One region of the Bacillus sp. LQ01 genome, then DNA from elsewhere that is predicted to be linked to it. Evidence: riboswitches for the same ligand, from Rfam matches in the RefSeq annotation. Region 1 holds a riboswitch; the other holds the start of a gene.
What was found. Region 1 has a riboswitch for S-adenosylmethionine ahead of AC22L0_RS20630 (M20 family metallopeptidase). Riboswitches for the same ligand answer to the same signal wherever they lie in the genome.

Region 1 (3,425 bases):
GTTCACTTATGATATTATAGTTATAATTCGCAATTCACTTTAGAAAACACAACAAGGAGGCTACACAATGCAAAACGCTGTAAAATTGGATGAAATCGATCATAAAATTATGAACCTGTTATATGAAAATGCGAGAATTTCTGTTTCAGAAATAGGACGAATTATATCCATGACGCAACCTGCTGTAAAAGAACGTATTAACAAGCTTGAAGATCAAGGAGTTATAGCGGCTTATCGAACGAAATTTGAGCCTGCAAAAATTAATAAAAACATTCAAGCATTCATCATGTTTAAAACGAGCCAATGCTCTGATTTTATTCAATTTTGTAATGCCGCTCCTGAAGTAACAGATTTATACCGAATTAGCGGGGAATTTAATTATATGATGAAGGTCATGAGCGATTCGATGGATTCTCTCGCTACATTTTTAGACTCTTTAATGCAATTTGGATTATCGTCTCCTTTAATTGTTTTAAAGAGTGAGTTTGAGGAGAAATTGTCGTTCTAATAAAGGGATACGTATTATCCCCGGCTAACAGTAAAAGTTTTTCCTTTATGAGAAAAGCCAATGAAATCAATGATTAGTAAACAAAAAAAGAACATTGATATTTCAATGTTCTTTTTTATATCTCTACTTATGAATTAGATCTCTATTCGAAAAAAGCACCTTAATCCCCTTACCCCTGATTCCTCTGCGCCTCTCTAAACTCCTCCTTCACCTTCTCTAACAACCCTTCTTCCGTAATTAATCGATACGCTGTATTTGCTAATGCTTTTGCCGATGTAATTAATGCTTTATCTCCAAGTTCTGAACGTGCTGCTTCTCTAAATTCATTCGTATGTGCAATTAAATCATCTGGTCCGATTTTAATGTACGGATGAATTGTCGGTACGACTTGACTTACGTTTCCTGCGTCGGTTGAACCAATCCCTACTCTTTCTTTACGATTTACATCTTCACCTAATAGTTCTAGTTCTTCCGCTACGATATCGTTATATGTTTTTGTTACGAGTAATTCATCGATTTCATTTTGAAATTGATGGATTTTTACTTTTGCACCTGTTGCTAATGCTGCTCCCTGTGCAATGTTTCTTACTTTTTCTGTTACTTCCGCGCATCTTTTTCTCGTTGCTGCACGGATGAAGAATCTTGCTGCGGCATAGTCAGGAATAATATTAGGTGCTTTTCCGCCCTCTGTAATGACACCATGAATTCTCACGTCTGACGGGAGTTGTTGGCGAAGTGCGTTAATACCGTTATAGAGCTGAATAACCGCATCTAATGCGTTAATCCCTTCTTCTGGCGAAGCTGCAGCGTGAGCTGTTTTTCCGTAAAAATGAAAATCAAGTGGATCGACTGCTAGTGAAGGACTCGTTGTCGCTGTCTTTCCGCTCGGATGAATCATAAGCGCCGCATCAATGTCTTTAAATAAACCTGCCTTTACATAACTTGATTTCGCGCTACCATTTGGCCCGCCTTCTTCTGCTGGCGTACCAAACACGACAACTTCCCCGCCAATTTCTTCAAGCGTTTCTGATAATGCGATTGCTGCTACAACGCTAATTGTGCCAATTAAATTGTGACCACACGCATGACCTAGTCCTGGTAAAGCGTCGTACTCCGCTAAAAATGCGATTGCAGGTCCTTGTTTTCCAGAGCTTTTTCGCGCGATAAATCCCGTTTCATGTCCAGCTATATTGTGCTGCAACTGAAATCCTGCACTGCCTAGCAATAAACTTAACGTTCTAGAGGCATAAAACTCTTGGTTACCAATTTCCGGATTCGCATGAATATCATGACTTGTTTCTATGTACTTTTCCTTATTTCTTTCGATACTCTCTTCAATTGTTTTTCTTTGTGACGCTACTCCTGTCGCTCCCATTTTTCTTCCTCCTTTTATTTTCACATAAAAAAGCCTCTTTCTAAAAGATAGAAAGAGGCTTCTGTATATACAGTCAAAATGAGCTTCTTTCTTATCTTTCAAGTTACCTTGCTGGAATTGGCACAGTATTCATAACGAATCCGCTGCCGAGGTATCATAGGGCCAGTCCCTCCACCTCTCGTGATAAGAATTTTCATAAAATTATATTAAATTATTTTTTATTCTAAGTTCATTCCAAGTAAAAGTCAAGGAATTCCTATCCGAATTTACCGAATATCTAAAAATCCTTTTAATACACCAATTGTCTCAGGTGCTTGCAGTCTTGCACATACGTACGGAAATTCCGTACTACCTTCAAACATCATTTGAGATGTAAGCGGTGCGCCTGCCCAGAAGATTTCATCATCAATTACGATAAACGGGAATGCTTTATTTTGTCTTTGTAACTTTACATTTTTCAGTGGAACTGGTCCATCACTATAAACTGTTATTTGCGCATTTGTACGCATTAACGCTTGCCATACTCGCTTATCCACTTGTTTTGTACTTGGAAGTGAAATAATAATTTTTCGTTTTGAGGCTAAAATATCTTTTAATACCCCTTTCGTTTCCTCAAGATTCATTTCCATAAACCAGCGTAAACGTTTCGAAATTTTCCGTTCCCACAATTGTCTTGATGTCGTACGATCATACACATCTCCGTGACGTTCTATATGAGCTGTTAATTGTGATAACGCTTGTTTTCTCGAAAGGTTTTTACGCATATAATGGCAATCAGATAATTGAATGAACTTCCCTCTCGCCCTTGTCACTGCTACATTGACGAGGCGATGGTTTTTGTGATCAAAGAATAATATGCCAGGTCGTTCTTGCGGATAACTGTCAACCGTATCAAAGATCATCATATCTCTTTCAGAACCTTGGAACTTATGAACTGTCGCCGCTAAAACTGGTATGTTTTGATATTTCGTTCTCTGCAACATTTCTCTAATACACGTTGATAAAAAGCGTGACTGCGCCCTGTAAGGTGTCACAATACCAATTGATTGCACACCATCTAACAATCCGATTAACATCATTTGCATTGCTACTACACCAGACATAATGTTAAAACGTGAACCAGAAGCAGCATCTTTTAACGAAAAAGCTCCCATTTGGCTCGTATCAAATAAAACACTCGCTTCATTTGCGAACGGCTGCAATTGCGCAAGTTCTTTACGCTCTGAAACAGACGGATGATCGTGTACTCTATTTTTATAAATAAACGAATTCGTAAACTTCGATATATCCGCATGCATACGTCTTTGTTCCTGCAACATAAATAGGTTTGGGTGTGCTTCTGATTTATTAACAGACTCAACAATCCCAGCATGGTAAAACATATCTTCCCCAAGCCATTTACGAACGAGTTCATGATTTGCCATCGCAATTGGAGGTAACTGTAAAAAGTCACCGCAAACGACGATACGTTTTCCAAGTGAAGCAGCTAATGCAATTTGCGGAACATATGCCATACTTACTTCATCTACAACAACTAAATCA
Region 2 (3,425 bases), on a different contig from region 1:
TAAAGTTTCCACTGGAATCACTTAAAGAAAAGAAAGTTATTTATATTTCAATGGGAACACTGCTTGAAGGACTCGAACCATTCTTTAATACTTGTATTGATACTTTTTCAGATTTTGATGGGATAGTTGTAATGGCAATTGGTGATAGAAATGATATTTCTAAAATTAAGAAAGCACCAGATAATTTTATAATTGCTCCATATGTACCTCAATCAGAAATATTAAATGAAGCAGATGTTTTTATTACACATGGCGGTATGAATAGCGTACACGATGCCATTCATTATAATGTCCCATTTGTAATAATACCGCATGATAAAGACCAGCCAATGATAGCGCAAAGATTAACTGAGCTTGAAGCGGCACATAGACTATTGAAAGAACATGTTAATGTGCACACTTTAAAAGAGGCCGTAACAGATGTTCTTTCAAATGAAAAGTATAAACATGGTATAAGAAAACTTAATGATAGCTTTTTAGAATGTGGTGGTTCAAAAGAAGCAATTGCAGTTATTGAATCTCTTTTAAATAAAGTAAAACTTTAATCGGTAGGGATTTTACTACCCATAAATAGCGGGATAAATAGTCGTAACTGTATACAAGCATAGAGGTTCTCACCTTTATGCTTGTATATTCTTATCCAGCAAATTGCACAGCAGTATTTGCGTGTAAAAAAGCAGTATCAAAAACGGGAACAGTAAGATCATTTTGGGAGATAAGTAAAGGTATTTCAGTACAGCCTAATAATATACCTTCAGCGCCGTTTTGAATTAATGATTTTGTAATTTGTAATAACTTTTCTTTAGATGTTTCTGAAATGATCCCTCTACTTAATTCATCTAATATGACATGGTGGATAAAGGTTCTTTCCTCTTCATTTGGGATAATTGTCTCAATGTTATATTTCGCTAATCGTGATTTATAGAAATCTTGCTCCATCGTTTGTTTTGTTCCTAATAGTCCGATACGCTTTATACTCTGTTCTACCATTTCTTTAGCACTTACATCACCAATGTGAAGAAGCGGGATAGATATTGCTTGTTCTACTTCCTCGGCAAATAGATGTACGGTATTTGAACACATTAATAAACATTCAGCCCCAGATTTTTCAACTTTCTTTGCAACTGTAACTAGTTCATTTTTCACTTCTTCATATTGATGATTTTGTAATAAAGTAGTTACTTCACCAAAGTCCATACTATATAAAACTAACTTTGCATTTTGATCGTATTGAGAGAGTGTAAGTGTATTAATATGTTTATAGTATAATGATGTAGATTCCCAACTTAATCCTCCAATCAAACCAATAACTTTCATAATGCATTCCTCCCGAAACGATTTTGAATTTATTATTTCATAATTCCGATAAGAATACAATGATTTAAATGATCTATTTAACAAAAAAATAAAAATAGTAAGAAAAGTGTTGAAATTTACATTCTTTAGTGCCATAATACGAATTACAAATTAATACTTATCCAGAGAGGTGGAGGGAACGGCCCTAAGAAACCTCAGCAACCCCTATGCAATTTTATAGGAAGGTGCTAATTCCGCAGAGGACACGATGTGTTTTTTGAAAGATAAGAGGATTCTTGAACGTGAAAGAAAATGACCTCTTATGTAAGAGGTCATTTTTTTGTTGTATAGAAAGGGAGTGTCGATGCATAATTCATTTTTAAATTAAATATAGAGTAATAAAAGTTGACTAATATGAGAGGGGAATTGTCATGAACAAATTATCAACAAAGTTAGTAGTAGCAATCGGTATTGGAGCAGCATTATACGGGATATTAGGACTTTGGGGATTTTCTATTGCACCGAATACATTTATTAAACCAGCATTAGCTATATTAACTGTTTTTGGAGCATTATTTGGTCCAGTGGCAGGACTGTTAATCGGACTTATCGGTCATACCGTAACAGATACGATTGCTGGCTGGGGTATTTGGTGGGGCTGGGTTATTAGTTCAGGTATTATTGGTTTTTCAATGGGGCTTATTCAAAAAAGAGTTGGTTTTAGTGTGAAAAACGGGTCATTTAACAAGGGGGATATTTCTTATTTAGCAATTACTGGGTTAGTTGGTATTGTCATTGCTATTATATTTGCTGGGGCATTCGATATTATTGTGATGGGAGAACCATTTGACAAAATTGTTATACAAGTATTAGGAGCAACAATTTCCGATGTCATCGTTTTCTTAGTACTTGGATTGCCACTTACAATTGGTTTGGCGAAATCCAATAAGAAACATACACATTTAAAAATTGAAAAGTAGGGATGTTAACATGCAACCAATTATTTCGTTTGAACAATTCACCTTTCAATATGGGCATGCTATGCAGCCTACTTTAAGTGATATTACCTTTCATATATACCCTGGGGAAAAAGTGCTAATTGCTGGACGAAGTGGCTCAGGAAAGTCGACATTAGCTCATTGTATAAATGGGCTAATCCCATTTTCTTACGAAGGGAATAGTACAGGTAACGTTTTAATTGCCGGTAAAGACCCGAGGGAAGGAAGTATTTTTGAACAAAGTAAACAGGTAGGAACAATTTTGCAAGATCAAGATGCTCAATTTATTGGTCTGACAGTAGAAGAAGATGTAGCTTTTTATTTAGAAAATGAATGTGTAAAGCAAGATGACATGAAAAAGATTGTTTCGGACTCATTAAGAAAGGTGAAGATGCATACGTTTCATAAACAAAGTCCACATGAATTATCAGGAGGTCAAAAGCAAACAGTTTCTCTAGCGGGTTTATTAACAACAAATGCGGATATATTATTGTTCGATGAACCGTTAGCTAATTTAGATCCACTAAGCGCCTTACATACGATAAAACTTATGAAAGATATACATGAACAATATAATAAAACGATTGTTATTATCGAACATAGAATAGAAGAAATTTTAAACCTGGATTTAGACAAAGTTATATTAATTGATGAAGGTAAAGTCATTGCGATAGGAACACCAAAAGAAATCTTAGCGTCAAATATATTACCACGTATCGGCTTAAGAGAGCCTATTTACATCGAAGCATTAAAGAGATTACATTTTGATAGTAATAATGACGTAATATATCCAATGGAAAACCTTCAAAAAGAAAAGGTAAGCAATGTTATAAAAGAGTGGATGGAGAAACAAGTCATATTAAAAGGGAATACTAAAAACAAGGAATTACTTAAAGTGGAGAATTTATCATTTTCATACTCTAATAAACAAAAAGTATTAGAAAATGTAAACCTTTCAATATATGAAGGAGAAATTGTGGCACTGTTAGGACATAATGGAGCAGGGAAATCAACATTAGCTCATAGTCTTATAGGCATAAACAAAATGAAAAATGGGAAAATCTTGTTAAAAGGTGAAGATATTAGTTCTTGGTCTATTCGTAAACGTGGGGAAATCATATCTTACGTGAT

Region 2: another riboswitch for S-adenosylmethionine. It lies ahead of AC22L0_RS09415 (ECF-type riboflavin transporter substrate-binding protein); the one in region 1 lies ahead of AC22L0_RS20630 (M20 family metallopeptidase).

What each region holds. Positions count from the first base shown of each region.
Region 1 covers NZ_JBYEZL010000002.1:1,604,143-1,607,567, reverse strand. Annotated here, with positions in the region: gene AC22L0_RS20635 (Lrp/AsnC family transcriptional regulator) at 68-508, shown strand; gene AC22L0_RS20630 (M20 family metallopeptidase) at 678-1,883, opposite strand; SAM riboswitch class I at 1,972-2,073, opposite strand; gene AC22L0_RS20625 (AAA domain-containing protein) at 2,150-3,425, opposite strand, start outside.
Region 2 covers NZ_JBYEZL010000001.1:1,809,911-1,813,335, forward strand. Annotated here, with positions in the region: gene AC22L0_RS09405 (macrolide family glycosyltransferase) at 1-545, shown strand, start outside; gene AC22L0_RS09410 (aspartate/glutamate racemase family protein) at 637-1,317, opposite strand; SAM riboswitch class I at 1,472-1,587, shown strand; gene AC22L0_RS09415 (ECF-type riboflavin transporter substrate-binding protein) at 1,728-2,276, shown strand; gene AC22L0_RS09420 (ABC transporter ATP-binding protein) at 2,287-3,425, shown strand, end outside.